4 regions of the Pantoea sp. X-Soil-TKNS-1279 genome follow, and region 3 is predicted to be linked to each of the others. Evidence: riboswitches for the same ligand, from Rfam matches in the RefSeq annotation. Region 3 holds a riboswitch; each other region holds the start of a gene.
The links. A riboswitch is a leader RNA that binds a small molecule or an ion and turns the genes downstream of it on or off. The one in region 3 is predicted to bind thiamine pyrophosphate.
Positions count from the first base shown of each region.

Region 1: linked by a shared signal. The riboswitch ahead of thiM (hydroxyethylthiazole kinase) and the one ahead of thiC (phosphomethylpyrimidine synthase ThiC) in region 3 are both predicted to bind thiamine pyrophosphate.
Region 2: linked by a shared signal. The riboswitch ahead of AC6I8N_RS22580 (FAD-dependent oxidoreductase) and the one ahead of thiC (phosphomethylpyrimidine synthase ThiC) in region 3 are both predicted to bind thiamine pyrophosphate.
Region 4: linked by a shared signal. The riboswitch ahead of thiB (thiamine ABC transporter substrate binding subunit) and the one ahead of thiC (phosphomethylpyrimidine synthase ThiC) in region 3 are both predicted to bind thiamine pyrophosphate.

Region 1 is NZ_AP035948.1:2,872,409-2,879,648, forward strand. Features, by position in the region: gene AC6I8N_RS13450 (MFS transporter) at 1-421, shown strand, start outside; gene AC6I8N_RS13455 (mannitol dehydrogenase family protein) at 475-1,932, shown strand; gene AC6I8N_RS13460 (GntR family transcriptional regulator) at 2,032-2,718, shown strand; gene fbaB (class I fructose-bisphosphate aldolase) at 2,814-3,866, opposite strand; gene thiD (bifunctional hydroxymethylpyrimidine kinase/phosphomethylpyrimidine kinase) at 4,014-4,814, opposite strand; gene thiM (hydroxyethylthiazole kinase) at 4,811-5,596, opposite strand; TPP riboswitch at 5,630-5,726, opposite strand; gene AC6I8N_RS13480 (DUF3606 domain-containing protein) at 6,018-6,206, opposite strand; gene chiP (chitoporin ChiP) at 6,696-7,240, shown strand, end outside.
Region 2 is NZ_AP035949.1:523,904-531,143, forward strand. Features, by position in the region: gene AC6I8N_RS22555 (ABC transporter permease) at 1-278, opposite strand, end outside; gene AC6I8N_RS22560 (ABC transporter ATP-binding protein) at 259-978, opposite strand; gene AC6I8N_RS22565 (ThiF family adenylyltransferase) at 975-1,943, opposite strand; gene AC6I8N_RS22570 (thiazole synthase) at 1,946-2,713, opposite strand; gene thiS (sulfur carrier protein ThiS) at 2,716-2,913, opposite strand; gene AC6I8N_RS22580 (FAD-dependent oxidoreductase) at 2,897-3,841, opposite strand; TPP riboswitch at 3,970-4,089, opposite strand; gene AC6I8N_RS22585 (LacI family DNA-binding transcriptional regulator) at 4,321-5,346, opposite strand; gene iolG (inositol 2-dehydrogenase) at 5,583-6,581, shown strand; gene AC6I8N_RS22595 (pirin family protein) at 6,666-7,240, opposite strand, start outside.
Region 3 is NZ_AP035948.1:288,647-295,886, forward strand. Features, by position in the region: gene rpoC (DNA-directed RNA polymerase subunit beta') at 1-108, shown strand, start outside; gene AC6I8N_RS01315 (DUF1127 domain-containing protein) at 170-358, opposite strand; gene AC6I8N_RS01320 (aminotransferase-like domain-containing protein) at 533-1,954, shown strand; gene thiE (thiamine phosphate synthase) at 2,017-2,652, opposite strand; gene thiC (phosphomethylpyrimidine synthase ThiC) at 2,649-4,574, opposite strand; TPP riboswitch at 4,652-4,753, opposite strand; gene AC6I8N_RS01335 (Rsd/AlgQ family anti-sigma factor) at 4,842-5,348, opposite strand; gene nudC (NAD(+) diphosphatase) at 5,412-6,185, shown strand; gene hemE (uroporphyrinogen decarboxylase) at 6,225-7,240, shown strand, end outside.
Region 4 is NZ_AP035948.1:803,588-810,827, reverse strand. Features, by position in the region: gene leuC (3-isopropylmalate dehydratase large subunit) at 1-1,379, shown strand, start outside; gene leuD (3-isopropylmalate dehydratase small subunit) at 1,383-1,988, shown strand; gene AC6I8N_RS03640 (MFS transporter) at 2,045-3,223, opposite strand; gene sgrR (HTH-type transcriptional regulator SgrR) at 3,478-5,139, shown strand; TPP riboswitch at 5,175-5,272, shown strand; gene thiB (thiamine ABC transporter substrate binding subunit) at 5,320-6,306, shown strand; gene thiP (thiamine/thiamine pyrophosphate ABC transporter permease ThiP) at 6,282-7,240, shown strand, end outside.

The sequences.
Region 1 (7,240 bases), 1.7 Mb from region 3:
CTCCGATAAAATCTTCAACATTACCGGTAAGTTACTGTTGTCACGTAAAATTGTGCTGGTGGTCTCACTGCTGGCCGCCGCAATTTGTGTCGCGCTGGCCGGTACGATAAAAGAGGTGAATTCGGCGGTGATCATGATGTCGATCTCCATCTTCTTCCTCTATATCACCGGCGCGATTTACTGGGCGATTATTCAGGACGTGGTGCACAAAAGCCGTGTCGGCAGCATCAGCGGCTTCATTCACCTGGTGGGTAGCCTGTCAGGCATTATCGGTCCCATCGTCACCGGTTTTATTGTCCAGCACACCGGCAAGTTCGATAGCGCCTTTATCCTGGCGGGTGTGGTTGCGGGACTGGGCGCGCTGCTGGTGCTGTTTGTTATTCGCAGCCCAAAAACCAGTAACAAACCGGTCTCAGCCTAAAAAATTGACCATTGCGGGGCGACTTTACGCCCCGCTTGCTAAAAGGAATGATTATGTTAGAGATTGGCAGCCTTCCCGCCGATGTTCAGCGTCCAGGCTATGATCGCAGCCGCCTGAAAACCCGCATGGTCCACATCGGGTTTGGTGCCTTTCATCGTGCCCACCAGGCACTGGCAACGGACAAGCTGGCGGAACAGGGCAGCGACTGGGGTTATTGTGAGGTGAACCTCAACAGCGGCGCGTTGATTCAGGCTTTGCGCCAGCAGGATTTGCTCTACACCCTGACTGAAATGGCTGATGACAGCCTGCATACCCGGGTGATAGGCGTGGTGACTGGCGCGCTGCACGGTAAAGGGGACGGTATCGACGCGGTTATCGAGGCAATGTGTCAGCCGGATGTGGCGATTGTTTCGATGACCGTCACCGAAAAAGGGTACTGCCACCTACCCGCCAGCGGCAATCTCAACCCCGATCATCCCGATATCGTGCACGATTTGGCGCATCCGCAGGAGCCGCATTCGTTACCCGGCCTGATTCTGGCAGCGATTATCCGTCGGCGCGCAGGCAATTTACCGCCCTTTAGCGTGATGTCCTGCGACAACATGCCAGAGAATGGCCATGTGACGCGCAACGTGATTGTGCAACTGGCGGAGCGACACAGCTCAGAACTGGCCGACTGGATCAAAAACCATATCACCTTCCCTTCCACCATGGTGGACCGCATCGTCCCGGCGATGACCGACGCCGCTTTTGCCAGCCTTACTGCGCGTCTGGGGTGCGAAGACCCGGTGGCGGTGGAAGCGGAACCTTTTTTTCAATGGGTGATCGAGGATAACTTTGTGAGTGGGCGTCCGGCGTGGGAAAACGCCGGAGCAGAACTGGTCAGCGATGTGCTGCCGTTCGAAGAGATGAAGCTGCGAATGCTGAATGGCAGCCACTCTTTCCTCGCGTATCTCGGCTATCTGGCGGGTTATGAACATATCAGCGATTGTATGGCCGATGTGCACTATCGCCATGCCGCCCGTGCGCTGATGATGCAGGATCAGGCGCCGACACTGCGTACCACCGGGGTGGATCTGGCCGCGTATGCCGATTCGCTGATCGCCCGATACGAGAATCGAGCCATTAAACATCGCACCTGGCAAATCGCCACAGATGGCACGCAAAAGCTGCCACAGCGAATGCTGGACAGTGTGCGCTGGCATCTGCGCAATGGCTCTGACTGTGACTTTTTGCTGTTGGGTGTGGCAGGCTGGATGCGTTATGTCAGCGGCGTTGATGAGCACGGTCAAGCCATTGAGATTCGCGACCCGCTGAAAGAGGAACTGGCGCGCATTGTAGCGACCAGCGAAGAAGGCGCGCCGCGTGTCCGGGCGTTGCTGGGGCTGAAAGCGGTGTTCGGTGACGATTTGCTGCAACACCCAGGCTTCGTGAGCCGGGTGACGGAACTTTATCAGCAGCTGTGTGCCGAAGGGGCGCGTGCCACGGTGCATGCCCTTAGTCAGGGGTAACGCCCCAACAAACTGGTAGCGCAGATGCAGCGTGCTGATTAGACTGAATCTTTCCCATAAAGGCTGGTCAATACCAGCCATAAATACGGATATTGCTGCATGTCAATTGCCTATACCATCACCACCAGCGAACCGGTGAATCAGCAGATCTATCGCTATTTGCGTCGGGACATTGTCACCTGCGCCATTCACCCTGGCTCGCTGCTGTCGGAAAAAGAGGTTTCTGCGCGCTTTAACGTCTCTCGTCAGCCGGTGCGCGAAGCTTTTATCAAGCTGGCTGAAGCCGGCCTGGTGCAGGTATTGCCGCAGCGTGGCACCTTTGTGCGAAAAATCTCTGCCCAGCGCGTTGCTGATGGTCGTTTTATTCGTGAAGCGGTGGAAATTGCCGTGGTCCGCCGGGCCGCGCAGGAAATTACGCCTGTCGCCCTGATGGCGCTGGAGCATAACCTGCAACTGCAACGTTTAGCGGCCGAACGCCACGACAGCCAGGCGTTTCTCGCCCTCGACGATGAGTTTCATCGCCTGATTGCCGAAAGTATCAACTGTCTGCTGGCCTGGGAAACGGTGGAAAATATCAAAGCGACCATGGACCGGGTGCGTTTTCTGACATTAAGCGAAGTCTCACCGCCGGAGAACTTGATCCAGCAGCATGAAGAGATTTATGCGGCGCTGAAAGCGCACGACGTTGAGGCTGCGGAGTCGGCAATGCGCCGCCATTTGCAGGAGATGATTATGACGATAACGCCGATTGCAGAACGCAATAGCGAGTGGTTTGAAGCGCCTTAATCAGTGTGACATGCCGTAGCGGCGCGATTTATCGCGCTGTTTTTTTGCGGCATCATGCGCAGAATTGCGCGATAAATCGCGCCGCTACGGTTTAATTATGCGATCGTCACATCTTTGGACAAATACACATCCTGCACCGCGTTAATCAGCTCCACGCCCTCTTTCAGCGACTTCTTAAACGCTTTGCGTCCCAGAATCAGTCCCATACCGCCGGCGCGTTTGTTAATCACCGCCGTACGCACCGACTCGGCCACATCGGTTGCCCCTGCTGCCGCACCGCCAGAGTTAATTAACCCGGCGCGCCCCATATAACAGTTTGCCAACTGGTAGCGTACCAGGTCGATTGGGTTTTCGGTGGTCAACTTGCTGTATACGCGATCATCGGTATGGCCGAAATTCACCGCGGTATAACCCCCGTTATTCTCTGCCATTTTTTGCTTCACGATATCCGCGCCAATGGTCGCGGCCAGATGGTTGGCCTGACCGGTTAAATCGGCGCTGGCATGGTAATCCACGCCATCTTTCTTGAAGCCGTTATTGCGCAGGTAGGCCCACAGCACCGTCACCATACCCAGCTCATGCGCACGTTCAAACGCGGCGGAGATCTCTTCAATCTGGCGACGTGATTGCTCAGAACCGAAGTAGATGGTGGCCCCGACCGCAATGGCTCCCATATTGAACGCCTGCTCGACGCTGGCGTACAGCGTCTGATCATATTGCGTCGGATAGCTCAGTGTCTCGTTGTGGTTCAACTTCACCATAAACGGGATCTTGTGCGCATAACGCCGCGCCACCGAGGCCAGCACACCGTAAGTGGAAGCGACACAGTTGCAGCCCGCTTCAATCGCCAGCTCAACAATATTTTTCGGGTCGAAGTAGTGAGGATTGGCGGCAAATGAAGCGCCTGCGGAGTGCTCAACCCCCTGATCAACCGGCAAAATCGACAGGTAACCCGTCCCAGCCAGGCGACCGGTGTTGTACAGCGTTTGCATGTTGCGTAATACCACAGGAGAACGATTGTTATCGGTCATTACGCGATCAACATAATCCGCGCCCGGTAAATAAAGGCTTTCCGCTGGAATGGTCATGCAGCGATGTTGAAGAAGGCTATCCGCTTCTTGGCCCAATAACTGAACGATGTCCGTCATACTCACTCCTGATTAATGGCTGGATTGGAACCGGCACCTGCCGATTCGCCCCCAACAGCCTGGACCGGGATCCGCCAGGCTGGCAAATTGCTGACTCCATTTTTCAGACAGATACGCAGGCAAAAAATGGCAATTCGGCGTTACGCCCTACCACCAACGATGAAAATGGTGCACCGGCCCAATGCCTTTTCCGACTTCCAGAGAATCGGCATGCAGTAACGCTTGTTGCAACCAGGCTTTAGCCTCGGAGAGCGTCGCAGCCCAGTCATCATGGCGTGGACGTAGCGCCGCCAACGCAGCTGACAGCGAACAACCAGTGCCGTGGGTGTGGCGAGTATTGACGCGTGGCGCGGTAAAACGCTGACGTCCGTTGCGGGTGATAAGCCAATCCGGGCTCTCCGCATCACTCAGATGTCCTCCCTTCATCAGTACCGCTTCACACCCGAGATCCAGCAATGCATCCCCCTGCATCAGCATCGTCTTCTCATCCTCCGCCACACTGCCGCCAAGCAGCGCCGCGGCTTCTGGCAAATTCGGCGTAATCAACGATACCTGTGGTAACAACAACTCACGCAGACTGGCGATGGCATTCGGTGATAACAACGCATCGCCACTTTTGGCAATCATAACGGTGTCCAGCACCACGAACGGCAGGCTGGCACGCTTCAGCTTGTCAGCGACAATTTCCACCACCGCCGTTTCCGCCAGCATGCCAATTTTTGCCGTGTCGATACGCACATCATCGAGCACCGAATCCAGCTGCGCTCCGACAAAATCTGGTTCGATACGATAGACCGACTGCACACCACGGGTATTCTGCGCCACCAGCGCGGTAATGACGCTGGTGCCATAGGCACCCAGCGCGGAGAAGGCTTTGAGATCGGCCTGAATTCCAGCACCACCGCTGGGGTCAGTACCGGCAATAGTCAATGCGTTAATACGTTTCATGGCGTCACCTCCAGTGTCCACAGCGCATCCAAAAAGGCAGCAACAAAGCTGCCCGGACCCTGGACCTGACGTGCCGCCCGTTCACCGGCCAGTGACATGACCCGACAAGCTGCCGCCACATGTTGCAGACGTTCACCCGGCAGGCTGGCAAAAGCCGCCACCACTGCCGACAGCGCACAACCTGTCCCCACTACGCGTGTCATCAGTGGGCTGCCGCCCGGGATGGCAAAGGTATGCTGACCATCGGTGACGTAATCCACTTCGCCGGTTACCGCCACGATGCTGCAGTAATCATTCGCCAACTGTTGAGCAGCGCTGAGTGCGGCGTCAGCCTGATGCAAGCTGTCCACGCCACGCCCGCCCGCCGCCTGGTTCGCCAGGGCAAGGATTTCCGAGGCGTTGCCACGGATGGCTGCCGGTTGCTGGGTCAATAGCTGCTGACAAAATTCGGTGCGAAAGGTTAACGCGCCCACCGCGACCGGGTCGAGCGTCCAGGGCGTGCCGGCACGGTTTGCCGCCTCTACCGCAGCCTGCATGGCGATGCTGCGATCGCGCGTCAACGTGCCCACGTTGATGAGCAGAGCATCGGCATAACCGCTGAACTGTGCGGCCTCATCAGCGTCGATCACCATGGCAGGTGAGGCACGCAGTGCCAACAGGACATTAGCGGTAAAGGTCTGTACCACATCATTGGTCATGCAATGTACCAGCGAAGCATGTTGATGCAGTAACTGAAGCGAGTGCGCGAGTTGCGCGGAGGAAAGAAGGTCAGGTTGTTTCATAAAGCTCCCAACCGGCGATCAAGAAGGCGAATGCGGTCAGGCATCTGACTTCCCTACGCTGGCATTATCCAGATCAGGTGGTACGGGTATTTCTCAGCCTTCACAAGGAAGGGCACCCCGAGTCATTTATATGACTGGCAGATTAGGGGAAGTTGCCTGCTGACGCAAGCCTGTCCTGTTAACGAGCAACTCCGTACGCTGCGTCGGAACGCTTTAGCACATTCAGTAGCAGCGCGATGGAACGCAAATACACGTTCTGCATAGAGCCATTGCTAATAAAATGGCCTTCGGGATAATTTCCACAACCATTGCAGCATAGATTTTCTGACTTCCCTCCACCTGTCAGGAGTTATCAACCGGTGCTCAGCAGCCATAAAAAACCCCGCAGAACGGGGTTAGTCAGTTATTTTCTTCCTGAAAATCACTTCCGCTGATATTGATTCAAGTACTGCTTAACTTTCTCAGTACCATTACCTACGTTAGCAACAGCGGTACGCAATTGTGTCGCACTCACTTCCAGGGTGTTCGTCCAATACTCAACCTCCCAGGTTTCAGTAAGACTAATAAAGCGTTTGTCTTCCGGTTGTTTTCTCTTTAAATCATCAGCCATTTCGCAGCTCCTGAGGTTAATCCTGAAAACATGACTATCGCTTCTTAAGAAGAGTAACTCGTTAGCTTAACCGAAGGATGTTAGCCGTCCGGTGATTGCCATACAGCCCCACTTAAGGCCAGGAGCCAGCACAGCGCTGGCTTCCGGAAAAAATCCTAGACAATATGGCTGACGATATCAAGGTATAGCAACTATACCAAAGAACAACAGAGCAAACTTTTTTGCTGCATCTAAAGGCTGAATGTTGTTCCCGGTTTTCTGCTAATCAACAGGATCAAGTACTGAGAAACAATTGACTCACATAAACAACAAAACAGTAACATTATGATTTTAGTGAATTAAATGCTTATTTTTGCGTCCTGCGTCATAAATCGTACTCATCGTCATTGATAATTCGCGTCACGAAAAATAGCATCTGCGCACTGGTTACATGAAGTAACAGTAAATGGAAGGCATCATCACACAAGGAATTATCACGGAGGATTTACCATGCACAGGACAGTTCGCACGTCGCTATCCACAGCTATCGCCACTGCACTTCTCATTACATCATTTATCCCTGCTCCTGCTTTAGCAGCTGGTTTCATTGATGACTCATCCCTGACCGGTGGCCTCTACTACTGGCAGCGGCAGCGCGATCGCAAAGAGATGGATCCGCAACAGGGTAAATACGGCCAGTATGATGCCAACCTGCATCATGCAACAGGCAATGCCAGCCTCGATTTCTCTTCAGGCTATCTGGCGGACGTCATCGGCCTTGACCTTGCTGCGTATGGCGCGCTGGAGCTGACTCATGGTGGTCCGGCTGCACCCAACGAAATCGGGTTCAGTGATGCCAGCAACCGCTGGGATGAAAAATGGACTGGTGATAAAAGCGGTGCCAGCCTGTACAAAGCTGCGCTAAAAACCCGATGGCAGGATTACTGGCTGCGTGCCGGATATCTACAACCCACCGGCCAAACGTTACTGGCACCGCACTGGAGTTTCCTGCCGGGAACTTACCGTGGTGTCGAAGCGGGAACCACCTATGACTT
Region 2 (7,240 bases), on a different replicon from region 3:
GTGACCAGCGGAAACAGCAAGCGACGTATCGTTGGACTTCCCGCCATCAGCACGGCAAAAACTATCCCCGCACCGACGCCCAACAACAGCGCCAGCACCATTTCCGCCAGGGTATATAACAAGTGATGCCACAGCAGCGCGCGATGCAGCCACAACGCCTCCAGCACCGCCTGCGGCGCGGGCAACAGAAAATTTGGCACGCCACTGTGGCGCGCCAGCAGCCAGGCGCATAACAACACCGCCAATAAGTAAATGGCGCTAAACAGATTTTTCTTCATCTTGATTCAATCGGGTAAACAATTGGCCCTGCGCCTGCAACAGGCCGGGATCATCGATCGTGCGGGGAGCCGCGCCGTCTGGCACCGGCCAGGCTTCGATCCGCAACGGCTGGCCACTCAGCAGCAGAATGTCATCCGCCATGCGGCAGGCTTCCAGCGGGTCATGCGTCACCAGCAGCACGGTTTTCCCCTGCAACAACGTTGCGGTCAGCGTTTGCAGGCTGAGTTTGGTCATCACATCCAGAGTGGCAAAAGGTTCATCCATCAGTACCACATCGCGTTCGGCGTACAGGGTGCGCGCCAGCGCCACGCGTTGCCGCATACCGCCAGAAAGCGTCTCGGGCCGGGCATGAGCAATATCGGCCAGTTTGACCTGCTCCAGCAGATGCAAGGCCCGTGCGCGGTCTGGCTTTTCGCCATTCAGCCGTGCCACCAACATCACGTTGTCCTGCACCGACAACCACGGATAGAGCAAATCCTGCTGCCCCATCCAGGCCACGCTGTCGCTGATGCCACGTATGCTGCCCTGTTGCGGTTGCAGCAAACCGGCCACCAGACGCAGCAAGGTACTTTTGCCAATGCCGCTGCGCCCCAGCAACACCGTGGTTTTACCGCCACGCAGCCGCAAATCGAGGTGCTGACATAGCGGGTGCCCTCCCCAGCTAAAACTGAGATCGTGCAGCGAAATATCGGGGTTCATGGTCGATTGGCCGCCAGAATCGCCAGTCGGGTGCAGCCACGCTGCGCCAGCGCGCTTGCCGCCTGGGCAGCACGAATACCGCTGGCGCACACCAGCACAATGCGCCGATCAGCAGGTGGCTGCCAGGCGTCAAGTTGTTGTGGCAGAATGCGTTGCGCCCAGGCCGCCACGCTAACCGGGGCTTCCTCGCGACTCCGCAACTCGACAATGCAATCTTCAGCGCTGAGAAGTCGGGTATCAATAAAGGGTACGCCGGGTTGATCCGGCTCGCCTGCGCCATCAAAACGGAACTGGCGAAAATGCCAGTGCACAAAATCGCAGTTGACCAGGCAGCCCAGCGGCGAAGGTGCAAACCCCAGCAACACGCTGAGTGCCATCTGCGCCTGTAACGCCCCGAGCGCGGCGACGGCCGGTCCCATCACGCCTGCGGTGTTGCAGTTGGCTGCGCTGGTGGGTAAACATGGAAATAGCGCGCGGTAACTCGGGGCTGAGCCGCAAAATCCGCCGACATAACCCTGTCGCCCCAGTACCGACGCGCTGATCAGCGGGATACCCACTGGATGGCAGGCATCCGACAGTTGATAGGTCACGGCGAAGTTATCCGCTGCGTCGATCACCAGATCGATATTATGTAGCGCCTGCTGCACATTGCTGGCGGTTAAGGACAACGGCAACGGTTCCACCCGCACCAGTGGGTTACGCCGCAGCAAGGCGCGCTGCGCGCTGGTGACTTTAGGTTGCGCCACATCCTGCATATCAAACAGCGTCTGACGGTGCAGATTGTGCAGCGCCACCTCATCGTCATCGTACAGGCGGATATAACCGACACCCGCTCCCACCAACAACGGCAGGAGCGTGGAACCCAGCCCACCCGCGCCCACCACCAGCACCCGAGCCTGACTCAGCCGCTGCTGCCCCTGCTCGCCAATCTCTGGCAACATCATCTGACGTTGGTAGCGATCCATGATTACCCCCCTCCGCCGAAGGTCGCCAGGCCAAAGATCGGCGTGGAGGCGGCAGCCATATCGCGTTTCTCCATCAGGCCACCGTCATGGGCAGCTTTTCCTGCCTCGATCGCCTGGCGAAAGGCTCCTGCCATCCGCACCGGGTCACCCGCTTTAGCCACTGCGGTATTGAGCAAAACGGCATCGAAACCCAGCTCCATTGCCTGTGCTGCCTGCGAGGGGGCACCGATGCCCGCATCGATAATCAACGGAACATCACGGAACCAGGCCCGCATCGCGCGCAGGCCATCAATGTTACGTAGCCCCTGACCGGAACCGATGGGTGCGCCCCACGGCATCAGCACTTCGCAGCCGGCTTCAAGCAATTTTTCACCGACAATCAAATCTTCAGTGGTGTAGGGGAATACCTGAAAGCCATCGGCGCAAAGGATGCGTGCCGCTTCCACCAGCGCGAAGGGATCAGGTTGTAGCGTGTCGGCATGGCCGATCACCTCCAGCTTGATCCACGGGGTGTTAAACAATTCACGCGCCATCTGCGCTGTGGTCACGGCTTCCTGCACCGTGTGGCACCCGGCGGTGTTCGGCAGCACGCGTACATCCAGTTGCGCAAGTAGTTCACGGAAGGCGGCCCCAGCGGCCCCTTCACGCCGCAGACTGACGGTAATGATTTGGCTGCCGCCAGCCGCAATCGCCTGCTGCAAAATTGCCGGTGAGGGATAACCTGCGGTACCAAGCAGAAAGCGGGATTGTGGTTCAAAGCCATAAAACATCATTAGCCCCCCTGCATTGGTGATAACACTTCGAGCTGACAACCCTCTTCCAGTTGCTGACTGTCGTAGCGGGATTTGGGGACAAAAGTACCGTTGTAGGCGGTTGCCACGCAGGCCACATCAATCTGCTGCTCACGCAGCAGTTCGGTCAGGGTACGGGCGGCCGTCAGCACCGGGCGACCGTTAAGCTGAATATTCATGAAGTTGTTCCGAGGTTAAACGCTGCATCAGTTGTTCCGCCATCAGCGGAGCCAGCAGGAAGCCGTGGCGGTACATCCCGTTAAGGTAAAATGTCCCGTTTTGATAGTGGATTTCCGGCAGATTTGCCGGATACGCCGGACGCAAACCGCTGGCGCTTTCGACAATACGCGCTTCGGCCAACGCCGGGTGGATGGCCCAGGCCGCGCTCAGCAACTCCATCATGGCGCGGGCGCTGATCGGGCTGGCATCATGGCTTTCGACCATAGTTGCACCGAGCATAAAATGGCCGCCGCGACGCGGCACCAGATAGCAGGGAAAGCGCGGATGCAGCAGACGAATCGGGCGTGAGAAGCGCACCTCATCGCTGTGTAAAATCAACATCTCGCCCCGCACCGCCCGCAGGCCTGGCAACGCTGTTGCCGCATGGATGCCCCGGCAGTCAATCACCTGCCCCGACGGCTTCCCGTGGTGAAAAGCCACCCCACGTTGCTGCAACTTTTCACGCATTTCATTCAGTGCCAGGCGAGGATCGAGATGCCCCTCCTGCGCAAAAAACAGACCACGGGCAAAGCGCCCGGCGAGGGCTGGCTCCACGTCTGCCGGATCAATCCATTGATGTTGTTCGGTCATGCGGGCAAAGCGGTTCAGTTCCTGGCTGTCGCGTGGTGGTGCCACCACCAGCGTGCCCTGATGTTCAACGCAACTGACGCGTTGCTGCCACCAGGTTGCGGAGTGCTGCCCCAGCTCGATGACGGCCCGTGGTGCGCTTTCTGCTTCACACCAGGGTGCGAGCATACCCCCGGCAAACCAGGAGGCGGGCTGACGCGTGTCATCGCTAATCACTTCAAGCTGTTCACCGCGTTCGGCAAGTAAGGTCGCCACACACAGACCCGCAACACCGCCACCGAGTACAGACCAGCGGCTCATAGCGGGTATTCCGTAATACAAAGGGGAGAATTCACATCGGCCTCTCAGTTTTCGCACTGAGACCCGGGATACAGGAGGAGGGAAATGACACGCGCAACGGAAAAACGTCCCGATGTCAGACAGCCGAGATGACAGGCTGTCAGTCTTCCTACGCCAGTATCAACTGGGTCAGGTTCAAAGGGTCGCTAAGCCGCGCAGTGCGCTTTTAGCCTCTCAGTCTCTTGAGCGAGACTCCCCCGACGCGTCTATTTGTATTGCAGCCGCCAGGCTACGTCAAGTGTAAGCCCGGCAACAAAGCCTAACCTTTAAAAATTCCCTGTTTCAGGTTCATCCATTTTTCTCCATGATTTGCGCGTATTCTCGTCCCCTCATCCTGAAATCCGGCAGGTAAATTATGTGTGCTGATTCAATCATTTCAGCCATTCTGGTGTGTGTATTCGGCGTGATTATTCTGTGGGTGGTGTTCTGCCCCTGAGCCGTCAGGCAAAATAAGAGTAGCGATGCCAGGTGAGCAGCGGAATTTTGCTGTCACTGAACGACTGACCGCTGCCCGGCTGTTGCAACAGGGCGAGGCACAGATCGATCTCCTGACGAATATCATGGCCGAGCACCAAATCCAGGGTGCCGTTCTCCAGCAGCAGTCGGCTCGCTTCACTCAATTCATGGCCGATAAATATCACCTGATCCTGTACGCCAAAATCGGTTAACGCGCGCGCCACCCCTTCGTTACCGCCTGCGGTGTTGTAGATCCCTGCCAACGGGTTCCCCCGCTCCAGCCATTTTTTTACGCTGAGATACGCGGTTTCCGCTTCGTCGTTAATGTTGACGCGATCACGAATGGTTAACCAGGGGAATGCCTCGCGCAACACGCGGCGAAAGCCAATCTCACGCTCCTCCTGGGTACGATAGGTCGAACTACAAATCAGCAGAATATTGCCCGATTGCTGTGCGGGCAGCATACGGCCCATAAACCAGCCCGCAGTGGCTCCGGCAGCGACCTGATCAATACCCACATAGGCGCTGCGCCGCGAATTGGGCAGATCGCTGGTCAGACAAATGACCGGGACTCCATCATCAATCGCCGCTTTAACCGCACGATTTATTTTTACCTCATCGCGACACACCAGGATGATGCCGCTACTGGTGGCGGCTCGCCGGGTAATCAGTTGGCTGAAGCGTTCGACATTGAATTGCACGTTCGGCACGCTATCGAGGCTGAAATGGAGCTGGGGATAATCACTGATAGCAGCGCGTACCTGTTGCTCCACCTGATGGAGAAAACTGGAACCGGATTCGCAAATAATCGCAATGCGCGTTCTGTTAACACTCGGGTTGCCGGTATCTGCGTTCAATCCCAGCCGCTGCATCGCGTCTGCCACTTTTTTGCGCGTCACTTCCCTTACGCCTTCGCGACCATTCAGCACCCGGTCAACGGTGGCGGGACTGACGGCAGCTTCCTGCGCGATTTGTTTGATCGACGGCGATTTCCAGTGATGTTGCTTCATGGCATGTCCTGATGTCATCTACCTCACAGGCAATCAGTATCCGTACATCCTGGCAAAAAGCAAAATCAATCAACCACATGAAATAAAAAGAATTATTCACATTTGATGTTAGTTACATCAAAAAAGCCTGTGATCTACCTCATCAATTCATCACGCCGCCGGGGCTTTGTTTTGACTTGATCTGCGCCCGCATCGATTAATAACGCCACAACCTTTCTACCCCCGAGGAATAACCAATGCTGAATATCGCTTTATTGGGTGCCGGTCGTATCGGCCAGATCCACGCAGGAAATATCGCCGCCCATCCGCAGTGTCGGCTGGCGTATGTTATGGATGTCTATGCTCCGGCAGCGACAGCGTTGGCCGAGAAGTATGGCGCGACAGTTGCCGACCTCGCCACCATCCTGGCAGACAGCAGCATCGATCTGGTGGCGATTTGCAGCGCCACCAACACCCATGCCGATTTGATTGAAGCCGCCGCCAGAGCGAACAAAGCCATCTTCTGTGAAAAACCGGTCGATCTCAGCCTGGCGCGCGTGCAAAGCTGCCTTGCCACGGTGCGGGAAGCAGGTGTGCCGTTGATGATTGGTTTTAACCGCCGATTTGATCCCAGCATGGCACACCTGCAATCCAGCCTGCGCGCCGGGGAGATTGGCAGCACCGAGCTGGTGACCATCAGCTCGCGCGATCCGGGTGCACCACCGCCGGAATACGTGAAAGTCTCCGGTGGCTTGTTCCGCGATATGACGATTCACGATTTTGATATGGCACGCTGGTTACTGGATGAGGAACCGGTCTCGGTATATGCCTCCGCTTCAGCGTTGGTTGATCCCCAAATCAAAGCGGCAGGCGATGTCGATACCGCCGTGGTCACCCTGACCTGTGCCAGCGGCAAAATGGCGGTGATCACCAACAGCCGTCGCGCCAGCTATGGTTACGATCAACGCATTGAGGTCCACGGTAGCGAGGGGATGTTAGCAGTGACCAATCAACTGGAAAGTCAGTTGGTGAAATCGGTGGCGATGGGGGTCGTGGCGCAAAAACCGCAGCACTTTTTCCTGCAACGCTACGCCGAAGCCTATCGCAACGAGTTAGCGACCTTTATTGAGGCACTGGCAAAAGGGGAAGGAGAATACCCGAGTGGGAATGATGGCTTGCAGGCCCTGCTGCTGGCTGATGCAGCGCTGGCATCGTTGAAAACCGGTAAACCGGTAGCACCGGCATCGTTGTTATAAGCGACAAAATTTTGCACCTATGTAGCGGCACGATTTATCGCGCAAATGAGAACAGAGGAGGCCATCAGGCCTCCCCTTTATAACTTAACGCTGAGGATGATTCACTTCCAGCGGACGCAGATCAAACACCAATACTTCCGCATCTTTGCCGTTAGCGAATTGCAGCGCGGTTTCGTTACGTACGCGCGCACCGTCTCCGGCGTTAAACACCACACCGTTCACTTCGATGCTGCCGCGCGCCACATGGATGTAAGCATAGCGGTCGGCATCCAGCGCCAGGGTCTGCTGCTCGGCACCATCAAACAATCCGGCATAGATACGGATATCCTGGCGGATACTCAGCGAACCGGCATCACCCTCGGGCGAGACAATCAGACGCAGCTGACCACGTTTGTCACCTTCAGCCACCGAAATCTGCTGGTAGCCAGGCTGGGTGCCGCGTTCTGCCGGTACGATCCAGATTTGCAGGAAATGCACGTTTTCCGCTTTTGAGTGGTTAAACTCGCTGTGCGTCACACCGCTACCGGCGCTCATCAACTGCACGTCACCGGGGACAATCACCGAACCGGTGCCCATAGAGTCTTTATGCTCCAGCGCGCCTTCCAGCACATAAGAGATAATCTCCATGTTGCTGTGCGGATGCGCACCAAAACCGCGAC
Region 3 (7,240 bases):
CGTCAGGCGGGTGAAGCACCGGTTGCACCGCAGGTTACTGCGGATGAAGCCTCTGCCAGCCTGGCTGAACTGCTGAACGCCGGTCTCGGCGGTAGCGACGACGAGTAATCGTTCGTCAGTTAGCCAATAAAAAACCCTGCTTCGGCAGGGTTTTTTTTCATCTGTATTCTCAGTTTCTGCGGTCGATATCGCCGCGCGTCAGCCCAATATCTCGTAACTGGGTATCGCTGAGGCGCGACAATATGCGTCGGGTCTGCCGACGTAAATGCCAGGATTTCACCAACTGCCGCACCGCGCGGAAGATATCCAGTAAGGTGATATTGAAGGGTTTTGCCGCCCGGTTTTGATCGAATTCCATAATCCTGCCCTCGGTATGATGTCTGAGAAGCATTGTCCGTTTTCCACCTATTCCAATACAGATTCAATAAACACATTTATTAAACATACAGATTGCGCTGTGACCGATCTGAATGGTAAAAATTAATCCAATCTGTATTGGTTTTTTCCTGTTGGAAATCATGTGAGGCATACGATGACGCGTTACCAGCATCTGGCGGGCTTGCTCTCAGACCGCATCGAGCAAGGGTTATATCGCAGTGGAGAGCGCTTGCCATCGGTGCGTACGCTCAGCATTGAACATGGTGTGAGTATCAGCACTGTCCAGCAGGCTTACCATTTGCTGGAGGAGAAGCAGCTGATCGTGCCGCAGCCTCGCTCCGGCTATTTTGTGGCGACACGTAAAGCCACGCCGCCTGTTCCTGCCATCACCCGTCCCGCTCAACGCCCGGTGGAGATCACCCAGTGGGAATCGGTGCTGGAGCTGCTCAGCAGTCGCATCGAGGGGGACGTGATCCAACTGGGCAGTGGCATCCCGGATCTGACGCAGCCAACGCTGAAACCGCTGTGGAAAATCCAGAGTCGTATGGCGCAGAAGCAGGATATCAACCTGCTGAGCTACGACACCCTGTTGGGCCTGACATCGTTGCGGGAACAAATCGCACGCCTGACGATTGATAGCGGTTGCCAGCTTAGCGCTGACGACATTGTGGTGACCACCGGTTGCCACGAAGCATTGTCGGTTTCTATCCGCGCCGTTTGTCAGCCAGGGGATATCATTGCGGTGGAATCACCCACGTTCCACGGCACTATGCAAACCTTGCGCGGTTTTGGTATTCGCGCCATTGAGATCCCGACTGACTCGGTGACGGGTATCAGCCTTGAAGCGCTGGAGCTGGCATTCGAGCAGTGGCCCATTAAAGCGGTGGTGGTGGTACCTAACTGTAATAATCCGTTGGGTTTTATCATGCCGGAAGCGCGTAAACGAGCGCTGCTGACGCTGGCACAACGCTTTGACGCCGCCATCATCGAAGATGATGTGTATGGAGAGCTGGCGTGGGAGTATCCGCGCCCCATCAGTATTAAGTCGCTGGATATGGATGGGCGAGTGCTGCTGTGCAGCTCGTTTTCCAAAACGCTCTCGCCTGGCCTGCGTGTCGGCTGGGTTGCACCGGGGCGTTATCGCGAGCGGGTGCTGCACATGAAATATATCGGTACCGGATCTTCCGCGACCATGACGCAGCATGTGGTGGCGGAGTTTATTCGTCTGGGTCATTACGGGCCGCACTTGCGGCGTATGCGCCAGGTTTATCAACGCAATTACGAGACCTTTAGCTGCTGGGTACGCCACTATTTCCCGTGTGGTATTTGTGTGTCACGCCCACAGGGTAGCTTTCTGATGTGGATCGAACTGCCGGAAGCCTTCGACGCGGTGCGCCTCAACACGGAACTCCGCGCCTCGAAGATTCAGGTGGCGGTGGGCTCGCTGTTTTCCGCATCGGGTAAGTATCGCAACTGCCTGCGTCTCAACTATGCGCTGCCGATTACCGATGCCACCGAACAGGCGATTGCGCTGGTGGGTGCTGCGATTGAACGCGCGATGTTGGTCTGTGCCTGATCGGTAGCGGCGCGATTTATCGCGCAATTTAGTGCGTAATAAATCGCGTCGTCAGCCGTGTTTTACGCCGTGACGGTGGGTTCCGTCAGCGCCAGCAACTCTCGCGTGGCCGCCAGCCAGTCGGGTGCCTGAGTGATGGCGCTAACCACCGCGATGCTACCCACGCCGGTCGCCAGCACCTCTGGTGCGCGCGCCAACGAAATACCGCCAATGGCTACCGTTGAAATGCCTTCCAGCCGCGCCAGATGACGTGTTAACTCTGCAATGCCTTGCGGTTCTGATGGCATCTCTTTAGTTTGTGTCGGGAAAATATGCCCCAGCGCGATATAGGAGGGGCGCAGCGCCAGTGCCCGATCCAGTTCGGCATCATCATGGGTGGATAAGCCGAGGCGCAAGCCCGCCTGACGAATTGCCTCCAAATCGGCCACATCCAGATCTTCCTGGCCGAGATGCACGCCATAGGCGTTGTAGCGAATCGCCAGGCGCCAGTAATCATTGATAAACAGGCGGGCGCGATATTGTTTGCCAAGTGCGATAGCCTCCCGCACCGCCTCTTCCACTTCATGGTCTTCGCAATCTTTAATACGCAGCTGAATGGTGCGTACTCCCGCTTCCAGCAAACGGGCAATCCACTCAACGCTATCGACAACCGGGTAAAGCCCTAAACGTGGGGCGGTACTGGGGAAGGCGGCGGTCATACATTTTCCTCTTTCAGGGCATCGGCGGCATGATAAAGCTCACCGCCACGGCTACGGAAGGCATCTGACATCTGCGCCATCCCGATTTCAATCGGCTGGGCTTCCGCCTGCTGACGGGCGGCAAAGTCACGCACTTCCTGGGTGATTTTCATGGAGCAGAATTTCGGGCCGCACATGGAACAAAAATGTGCCACTTTGCCCGACTCCTGCGGCAGTGTCTCATCGTGATAAGCGCGCGCGGTATGTGGGTCGAGCGCCAGATTGAACTGGTCCTCCCAGCGAAACTCAAAACGCGCTTTCGACATGGCGTTATCGCGGATCTGGGCGCCAGGATGGCCCTTCGCCAGATCGGCGGCATGAGCGGCAATTTTATAGGTGATCAATCCCTGTTTCACATCTTCCTTATTCGGCAAACCCAGATGTTCTTTCGGGGTGACGTAGCACAGCATCGCACAGCCGAACCAGCCAATCATCGCGGCACCGATGCCAGAAGTGAAATGATCGTAGCCGGGGGCGATATCGGTGGTCAGTGGGCCGAGGGTATAGAACGGGGCTTCGTGACAATGTTCCAGTTGTTCGGTCATATTGCGGCGAATCATCTGCATCGGCACATGCCCCGGACCTTCGATCATCACCTGCACATCATATTCCCAGGCGATTTTGGTCAGCTCACCCAGCGTATGTAGCTCGGCAAACTGCGCTTCATCGTTGGCATCCTGAATCGAACCCGGACGCAGTCCATCACCCAGCGACAGAGCAACATCATAGGCAGCACAGATTTCGCAAATCTCACGGAAGTGCAGATACAGGAAACTCTCCTGATGGTGCGACAAACACCACTTCGCCATGATTGAACCGCCACGCGAAACGATGCCGGTCAGACGTTTCGCCGTCATCGGCACATAACGCAGCAGCACGCCGGCGTGGATGGTGAAGTAGTCAACGCCTTGTTCGGCTTGCTCAAGCAAGGTGTCGCGGAAAATTTCCCAATTCAGATCTTCCGCAATGCCGTTTACCTTCTCCAGCGCCTGATAAATCGGTACGGTGCCAATCGGCACCGGGCTGTTACGCAAAATCCACTCGCGTGTTTCATGGATATAACGGCCGGTCGAGAGATCCATCACCGTGTCAGCCCCCCAGCGTGTCGACCACACCAGCTTCTCCACTTCCTCTTCAATTGAGGAGCTGACCGCCGAGTTGCCGATGTTGGCATTCACTTTGACCAGAAAATTGCGGCCAATGATCATCGGCTCAGATTCAGGGTGGTTAATGTTGGATGGGATGATGGCTCGCCCTGCGGCGACTTCCTGACGCACGAACTCGGCGGTGATATTTTCCGGCAGATGCGCACCAAAGCTATGGCCAGGATGTTGTTGTAGCAACACTTCGCCACGGATGCGCTCGCGCCCCATGTTTTCACGTAGTGCAATAAACTCCATTTCCGGGGTAATGACGCCCTGACGCGCATAATGCAACTGGGTAACACGGTGGCCTGCTTTGGCACGTCGCGGTTGGGGCAGATGTTCAAAACGCAGGTGATCCAGCCCCTCATCTGCCAGGCGTTGCTGTGTATAGCTGGAGCTGAGCTGGTCGATGGTTTCACTGTCGCCGCGCTCCGCGATCCAGTTGGCGCGCAGTTTGCTCAACCCCCGATGAACATCAATCGATGCATGCGGATCGCCGTAAGCCCCGGCCGTGTCATACACCGGCACCGGTTCGTTGGCTTCGTATTGCGGATTATCTTTACTGCCGCCGGTCAGGGTCGGGCTGAGCTGAATCTCACGCATCGGCACACGAATATCATCACGACTGCCGGTGATCCAGATACGTTTAGAATTGGGGAAGGCAGTGCCCTGGAGGGAATCAATAAATTCCTGCGCCTGGGCGCGTTGTTCACGACGAGAAGTTTTTACAACAGACATAGCAAGTTTCCTGTAAATGATGGAAGTTGCTTGTCCGGAGTCCGGAAGGAGTAACAGAAACGGCGCGCGCACCGGCTGTGATATTTACTCTTGTTCCCTTCGCAGGTACTAACCTGATCAGGTTCCGCGGATCCCGAATTAACGGTCTCAGCCCGAAATGGGCACTCCGACAAGAAAATATTTACGGTGTTAAACCGTAAAGTAAAAAAGCCCTCGTAGCATAGAAGGGCTTTTTACGAATAACAAGTCTTTTACAAATGCGGGCGGCTAAGCAGGGCGGGCGATGATGCTTTCATTCGCTACCGGCGTATGCGCCAGCTGATTGTCCCATGCCAGATGCACGAGCTTATCTTCCAGCGTAAAACGTGACTCCAGCACTTCACCCACTTCAGACAGCGCCTGCTGGAAGGTGACGCAGTTGTCATCGGTGATGGCCTGTTGCAGATGGCCGTCATACAGTTGCATCATTCGTTCGGTATTGGCTTCCAGTGACGGGTAGATTTGCGCGGCGGCGATCATCGGGCTGTCACCTTGCATCTCACTGATAATATGTTCATAAATGCTGAAATGGCCGGCGGAGAGATAATCCACCAGGTTATGACAAAAGGCATCCAGCGCCTGTTCGTCCAGGGCACTCAACGCATCTTTTTTGGGCTTCATGCCAACCAACTGGTAGTAAGTCACAAGTAGCTGACGACGCGCGTGTAGCCATGAATCGACCAATTCGTTACCGCGGCCTACACGCTCGGTCAGGTCATCTAACTGAGTAAGCATACAAGGCTCCATGTGGGTTATAGTGGTTCATTCTGCGAATAGACGCTAAGGATGACGATTTAAATGCAACGTGAGATCTCAAGCGTAGACGCTGGCTGGTGGATTGTCAGCCATGAACAAAAACTTTGGCTGCCACAGGGTGAGCTGCCGCACGGGACGGCGGAACAATTCGATCTGGCGGGCAGCAGCGGCATGGTGATTGGCGAATGGCAGGGTGAAAACGTCTGGCTGGTGCGCGAATCACGTTCTGACAATATGGGCTCAGTACGCCAGTTGATCGACGAAGATGTCGGCCTGTTCCAGCTTGCCGGACGTGGCGTGCAACTGGCGGAATTCTTTCGTTCGCATCGCTGGTGCGGCTATTGCGGCCACGAAATGCATTTGAGCAAGCGTGAGTTTGCTTGCCTGTGCGGTCACTGCCGTGAACGCTATTACCCGCAAATCGCGCCCTGCATCATCGTGGCGATTCGGCGCGGAGATGAGATCCTGCTGGCGAACCACGCAAAGCATCGTAACAACGTCTACACCGTACTGGCCGGTTTTGTTGAAGTGGGGGAAACCCTCGAACAGGCAGTGGCGCGTGAGGTGATGGAAGAGAGCAATGTACGAGTGAAAAACGTACGTTACGTCACCTCACAACCCTGGCCATTCCCCCATTCGCTGATGATGGCCTATATGGCGGAATACGATGGCGGGGAGCTACAGCATGACGGCAAAGAACTGCTGGATGCCGGCTGGTTCCGCTACGATGCGTTACCTTTATTACCGCCGCCGGGTACCGTCGCGCGACGTCTGATTGAAGATACCGTTGCCCACTGTCGCGCCAGCGCGCTGTGAAAATGCTACACTGGCGCCCTGTCAGTGAGAGAGCCAATTATGAGTGAACTGAAGAACGATCGTTATCTGCGCGCCCTGTTACGTCAGCCGGTGGATGTCACCCCGGTTTGGATGATGCGACAAGCCGGGCGTTATCTGCCGGAATATAAAGCCACACGCGCCGAGGCCGGTGACTTTATGTCGCTGTGTAAAAATGCTGAGCTGGCCTGTGAAGTCACGCTGCAACCGCTGCGTCGCTATGCGCTGGATGCGGCAATCCTCTTCAGCGATATTCTCACCATCCCGGATGCCATGGGATTGGGCCTGTACTTTGAAACCGGTGAAGGCCCCCGTTTCTCTCACCCGATTACCAGCCGCGCTGACGTCGACAAACTGCCGGTACCTGACCCGGAGCAAGAGCTGGGTTATGTGATGAATGCGGTGCGTACCATTCGCCATAACCTGAAAGGCGAAGTGCCGCTGATCGGTTTCTCCGGTAGCCCGTGGACGCTGGCTACCTACATGGTTGAAGGGGGTAGCAGCAAGGCCTTCACCAAAATCAAAAAGATGATGTACGCCGAGCCACAAACGCTGCATGCGTTGCTGGATAAGCTGGCCGACAGCGTGATCCTCTATCTGAACGCGCAGATCAAAGCCGGTGCGCAGTCGATCATGGTGTTCGACACCTGGGGCGGCGTGCTGACCGGACGTGATTATCGCGAGTTCTCGCTTTACTACATGCACAAAATCGTTGATAGCGTGCTGCATGAGAACGAAGGTCGCCGTGTGCCGATCACCCTGTTCACCAAAGGTGGCGGGCAATGGCTGGAAGCGATTGCGGAAACTGGCTGTGATGCGCTGGGCCTGGACTGGAGCACCGATATTGCCGATGCCCGTCGTCGCGTCGGTCACAAAGTGGCGTTGCAGGGCAATATGGACCCGTCAATGCTCTACGCCCCACCGGCCCGTATCGAGCAGGAAGTGGCTGGCATCCTTGAAGGGTTTGGCAAGGGTGAAGGCCACGTCTTCAATCTGGGCCACGGTATCCATCAGGATGTACCGCCAGAGCATGCCGG
Region 4 (7,240 bases), 510 kb from region 3:
ATGCACATGTCGTCCACGAAGCACCGAACGAAACCCCGTTACTGTACATCGATCGTCATTTGATCCATGAAGTCACGTCACCGCAGGCCTTTGATGGCCTGCGCGCTCACGGTCGCAAAGTCCGTCAGCCGTCGAAGACCTTCGCTACCATGGACCATAACGTCTCCACCCAGACCAAAGACATCAATGCGTCGGGCGAGATGGCACGTATTCAGATGCAGGAACTGATCAAGAACTGCGCTGAATTCGGTATCCAGTTGTATGACCTGAACCACCCGTTCCAGGGCATCGTCCACGTCATCGGCCCGGAACAGGGTATGACCCTGCCGGGTATGACCATCGTCTGTGGTGATTCCCACACCGCGACTCACGGTGCTTTTGGTTCACTGGCGTTCGGTATCGGCACCTCTGAAGTGGAGCATGTGTTTGCCACCCAGACCCTGAAACAGGGCCGTGCCAAAACCATGAAGATTGAAGTGCTGGGTGAAGCCGCACCGGGCATCACCGCGAAAGATATCGTGCTGGCGATCATCGGTAAAACCGGCAGCGCCGGCGGTACCGGTCATGTGGTGGAGTTCTGTGGCCCGGCGATTGAAGCGCTGACCATGGAAGGCCGTATGACGTTGTGCAACATGGCAATTGAAATGGGTGCCAAAGCGGGCCTGGTCGCGCCGGATGACACCACCTTTAATTATCTGAAAGACAAACAATTCGCACCGAAGGGCGAGCAGTGGGAACAGGCTGTTGCTTACTGGCGCACCCTTAAATCCGACAGCGATGCGAAATTCGATACCGTAGTGACGCTGAACGCCGCCGATATCGCCCCGCAGGTGACCTGGGGCACCAACCCGGGCCAGGTGATGGCAGTTGACCAGGCAATCCCGAACCCGGCCTCATTCGCCGATCCGGTTGAGCGCGCCTCTGCCGAAAAAGCGCTGGCCTACATGGATCTGCAACCGGGTATCAAACTGACCGACGTGGCGATCGATAAAGTGTTTATCGGTTCCTGCACCAACTCACGTATCGAAGACCTGCGTGCTGCTGCCGCGATCGCCAAAGGCCGCCATGTAGCGCCTGGTGTGGTTGCGATGGTGGTACCGGGTTCTGGTCCGGTAAAAGCGCAAGCGGAAGCGGAAGGTCTGGACAAGATTTTCCTCGAAGCCGGTTTTGAATGGCGTCTGCCAGGTTGTTCTATGTGCCTGGCGATGAACAATGACCGTCTGAATCCGGGTGAGCGCTGTGCTTCCACCAGTAACCGTAACTTTGAAGGTCGTCAGGGCCGTGGTGGACGTACCCACCTGGTCAGCCCGGCGATGGCCGCTGCGGCGGCGGTGACGGGCCGTTTTGCCGATATTCGTGAACTGACTCAGGGAGCTTAAGCCATGGCGAAGAAATTTACTCAGCACAGCGGAATCGTAGCCCCGCTGGATGCCGCGAATGTTGATACCGATGCCATCATTCCTAAGCAGTTCCTGCAAAAGGTGACTCGCACCGGCTTTGGTGCGCACCTGTTCCACGACTGGCGTTTTGATGATGATGCAGGCACCGTACCGACCGCCAGCTTCGTGCTGAACAAGCCGGAATACAAAGGCACCAGCATTTTGCTGGCGCGTGAAAACTTTGGCTGTGGCTCCTCGCGTGAGCACGCACCCTGGGCACTGACCGATTTCGGTTTCCAGGTGGTGATTGCACCCAGCTTTGCGGATATCTTCTACGGCAACAGCTTCAACAACCAGTTGCTGCCGGTGAAGTTAAGCGATGAAGAAGTTGATGAGATGTTTAAGGTGGTCGCAAGCCATCCAGGCATCAGCTTTATCGTGGATCTGGAAGCCCAGACCGTGACTGCTGGCGACAAAACCTATAGCTTCGAAATCGACAGCTTCCGTCGCCACTGCATGATTAACGGACTCGACAGCATTGGCCTGACGCTGCAACACGAAGCGTCCATCGCCGACTACGAGACGAATCAGCCCGCGTTTTTACGTTAAAATAGCGCGATTAATCGCGCCGCTACAGCCGTAGCGGCGCAATTTATTGCGCGCAGTTACACATCCCGCACGCGCGAAGCCAGCCCCAACGCCAGCACTGCCAACCCTAGCGCCAGCCAGTACACCGACTCATGGCCGAACTGTTCACTCAGCGCCCCCTGAATCAAACCCGCCACAATCATTCCGGTTGAGATCGAGGTAGTAAACATGGTGGTAGCCGCGCCTGCACGTCCCGGCATCAGGTCCTGGAACCACAACATACCGATTCCGGCAACAATCCCGATAAACGCAGCATTGAACAGCTGCAACACCATCAGCGCGGTACGTGACTGGAACAGACCCAGCCCGAGATAAAACACCATTGCGGCCACCAGCGCCACCTGCACCAGCCGACGTTTACCGAAGCGACGCGCATAATGCCCGGCCAGCAACATAATCGGGATCTCCAGCCCGGCAGCCGTTCCCATCAACAGGCCAGCCAGCTTTTCCGGCAAACCGAGTGTGGAGCTGATATAGAGCGGCATATCAATGATATACATCACGTTGCAGGTCCACATTATCACCGAGGCGATAAACAGCAGACGCACCTGGCTGTCTTTCCACGGACTCAGTTGTGTCAACACCTGCTCGGGAGACACGATCACACGCGGCACCGACGGCAGGGTGCGCCAGATCAGCAGCAGGCTTAACAAAAAGATCACCGCCGCCACGCAAAACAGCGTCACAAAGCCATAGTTCAATGCCAGCGCGAACGATAACGGCGGGCCGATCACCCACGCCAGCGACAACTGCGCACGCATGACCGAACTGAACATCACCACTTCGCGGGCGGAACGGTCAGCATACTCACGCGCCAACGCAAAAATTTGCGGCACTGCCACGCTGGCCAATGCCGACAGCAGCACGCCCAACGTAATCAACGTCAGATAATGACGGGTAAAGGCAAACAACAGCGAATTACACACCGCCATCAGGCAACAAAACATAATCAGGTGGCGGCGATCGCCGTGGTTGTCGGAACGTTTCGCCATCAGCAGGCTGATGACAATCCCGGCAATCGCGTTGACGGTAAAGAACAACCCAACCCAGAACGGCCTGACCTGCACTTCACGCGTCAGGAACAGGCTCAGCGTCGGTGCCTGCAAAGCACCGGCCACGCCAACCATAAAGGAGACGGCCATAAAAGCCAGATAAACCGGGTTGAGGAACGGCTTACGCGTTAACAGCGATTTCATGCAGAAATCCCTTTGCGGATTCAATCGGGGAAAAAAATGAGGGTAGAAGATTCCACAGCAAGACGAAAAAAGCCAGCAGAGAACACACTGCTGGCGGTGAAATTGCACCCTACTCAGAAAAGGTTCTACGTCGGCAGAACCGCTGGCAGAGCGCCATTCATGACTGAATGCCTCCCGCTCTTCCATTGGGGTCTACTATGCCTCTAATATAGGGCAAGAAAAACTGAGCGATTACGCGGCGGAGTTCCCCTTTTATGTCCTCTTCACGTCTACAACAGCAATTTATTCGCCTGTGGCAAAGTTGCCAGGGCCAGGATCAGGAAACCACCCTAAGCGAACTGGCTGAATTGCTGCACTGCTCGCGACGTCATATGCGCAACCTGTTGAATGCCATGCAGGATGCGGGTTGGTTAATCTGGCAGGCGGAAGCCGGACGGGGTAAACGTTCAACGCTGAGTTTTTGTTATACCGGGCTGGCATTGCAGCAGCAGCGGGCCGAAGATTTGCTGGAGCAGGATCGCATCGAACAACTGGTGCAATTGGTAGGCGACAAAAATCAGGTACGCCAAATGATTGCTTCTCACCTCGGCCGTAGCTTCCGCCAGGGTAAGCATATTCTGCGCGTCCTGTATTATCGCCCGCTTCCCAACCTGCTACCCGGTTCCCCGTTGCGTCGCTCCGAAACCCATTTAGCGCGGCAAATCTTCAGTGGTCTGACACGGATAAATGAGGAAAAGGGGGAAATTGAACCCGATATTGCCCATCACTGGCAACAAACATCGCTGCTGCACTGGCGCTTTTTCCTGCGACCCGCGATTCGTTTTCACCACGGTCGTGAACTTGAGATGGAGGATGTCATCAGCTCGTTGGATCGTCTGCGTACCCAACCGCTGTTCTCCCATATTGCCAAACTTCACTCCCCTGCCCCCTGGACGCTGGATATTCAACTGACTCAACCTGATAACTGGCTACCGTGGCTGCTTGGCAGCGTCAGCGCGATGATCTTGCCGCGCGAATGGCAAACGGTACGCGATTTCGCCCGTCAGCCGATTGGCACAGGCCCCTACAGCGTGGTGCGCAACCAGCAAAGCCAACTTAAAATTGCCGCTTTTGATGACTACTTCGGCTACCGCGCGCTGATTGATGATGTCTCAATCTGGGTATTGCCGGAAATCAGCGACGAACTGGTGTATGCCGGAGTGAAGTTGCAGGGCGAAACCGCCGATGAAAAATCGGAGGAGAGCCGCCTGGAAGAGGGTTGCTATTTTCTGCTGTATGACCAACGTTCAGAGCAAGGACGCGATGCCCATTTCCGCCGCTGGGTCAGCTATCTGTTTAACCCTATCGCCCTGCTGAACAACGCCGGGGTAGGGTATCAACGCTACTGGTTCCCGGCCTATGGCTTGATTCCTCGCTGGCACCACCGCCGCGACTTAACCCCAGTCAGCAAACCACAGCATCTCACCCAACTGACCATCAGCTGGTACAGCCATCATGTTGAGCATGAAGGGATCGCCAATGCGCTGCGCCCACTGCTGGCGCAGCAGGGCGTAGAGTTAATCACCCGTGAACTGAGTTACGAAGCATGGTTTAACGGTGAAGGCGAAAGCGATATCTGGCTCGGCAGTGTCAACTTCACCCTGCCACTGGATTACTCGCTGTTCGCCCAATTGTATGAGCTGCCGCTGATGCAGCAATGCATCCCAATAGACTGGCAAAGCGCGGCTGAACGCTGGCGCGAAAAAACGCTACCGCTGGCGGAATGGAGTAAGCAACTGGTGGACAGTGACTACCTGCATCCGCTGTTTCATCACTGGTTGCTGCTGGAAGGCCAGCGCAGTATGCGTGGTGTGCGCATGAATACCCTTGGCTGGTTTGACTTTAAATCCGCCTGGTTTGCCCCGCCGGAGCTGTGAACCTTTCGCCCTGAGCCGGAAATGACTAGAATGAGCCGTTCTCAACGGGGTGCCCTGCATTACAGGGGCTGAGAGAGACCCGTCGAACCTGATCCGGTTAATACCGGCGTAGGGATTTGAGATGCCTCACTGCTCAGATCCTTTGCGACTCAACCTTATCTTCTCCTCAAGGAGCGCAAAGTGTTTAAAAAAATTCTGCCCGTGCTGCTGCTGATTTCTGCCCCGGCGCTGGCTGCCAAACCGGTACTGACCGTCTACACCTACGATTCATTCTCTGCCGATTGGGGACCCGGTCCGGCAGTAAAAAAAGCCTTTGAAGCCCAGTGCGGCTGTGAGCTGAAATATGTCGCGCTCGAAGATGGCGTGTCGCTGCTCAATCGTGTCCGGATGGAAGGCAAAAACAGCAAAGCGGATATCGTGCTGGGCCTCGATAACAATCTGGTGCAGGCGGCAGAAAAAACCGGCCTGTTTGCCAAAAGCCAGGTGGATACCGGCGCACTCCAGCTGCCAGATGGCTGGCACAACGACACCTTTATCCCGTTCGACTATGGCTACTTCGCCTTTGTCTATGACAAAAACAAATTGAAGAACCCGCCCAAAAGTCTGAAAGAGTTGGTGGAAAGTCCTGAAAAATGGCGCGTGATCTATGAAGATCCACGTACCAGCACCCCCGGACTTGGCCTGCTGCTGTGGATGCAAAAGGTGTATGGCGACAAAGCACCGGAAGCCTGGCAAAAACTGGCGCAAAAAACCGTCACCGTCACCAAAGGCTGGAGTGAAGCTTATGGCCTGTTCCTGAAAGGTGAAGGCGATCTGGTGCTGAGTTACACCACCTCCCCGGCTTATCACATCATTGAAGAGAAGAAAGAAAACTACGCGGCAGCGCCGTTCAGCGAAGGCCATTACATGCAGGTTGAAGTGGCGGCACAGCTCGCCAGCAGCAAACAACCAAAACTGGCACAGCAATTTATGCAGTTTATGGTATCCCCGGCCTTCCAGCAGACCATCCCGACCGGCAACTGGATGTATCCGGTCATTAAAAGCGATCTGCCTGCCGGTTATCAGACGCTAAACGTACCGCAAACGGCGTTGCAATATAGCCCGACTGAGGTTGCCGACCATCGCGCCGACTGGATAAGTGCATGGCAACGCGCCGTCAGCCGTTAATTCCCGGCTGGCTGCTGCCCGGCAGTTTCACCGCGCTCTTGTTATGCGCGGTGGCGCTGCTGGCGTTTGGCGCGCTGCTGATGTCAGCCCCCATCGGTGACTGGCGTGGCCTGCTCACCGATGACTATCTGCATCACGTACTGGCTTTCTCCTTCTGGCAGGCGTTACTGTCGGCGCTGTTCTCAGTCATCCCCGCGATCCCGCTGGCACGCGCCCTGTACCGTCGACGTTTTCCCGGACGTAACCTGCTGTTACGCCTGTGCGCCATGACGCTGGTGCTGCCGGTACTGGTGGCAATATTCGGCCTGCTGAGCGTCTATGGTCGCAGCGGCTGGCTGGCCCAGCTGTGCAGCCTGGTAGGTATCGATTATCACTTCTCACCCTATGGGTTGCAGGGCATTTTGCTGGCACATGTGTTCTTCAATCTGCCGCTGGCCACGCGCATGCTGTTGCAGTCGCTGGAAAGCATCCCGGGCGAGCAACGTCAGCTGGCGGCACAGCTCGGCCTGCGCAGTTGGAACCTGTTCCGCTTACTCGAATGGCCGTGGCTGCGGCGGCAGATTATGCCGACCGCCGCGTTGATTTTTATGCTGTGCTTTGCCAGTTTTGCCACCGTGCTGGCGCTGGGCGGTGGCCCACAGGCCACCACGCTGGAGCTGGCAATTTTTCAGGCGCTGAGTTTTGACTACGATCCCGGCCGCGCGGCCCTGCTGGCGCTGCTGCAACTGGGCTGCTGCCTGCTGCTGGTGTTGCTGAGCCAGCGCTTCAGCCAAGCTATTCCGAGCGGAAGTCAGCAGATACGCGGCTGGCGCGATCCCCAGGATAGCTGGCGCGCGCGCCTCAGCGATGGCTTATTGATCGGTTTAGCCTTGTTGTTGTTGCTCCCGCCTTTGCTGGCGGTAGTGACTGATGGCCTGCGTGGCGGCGTCGCCGG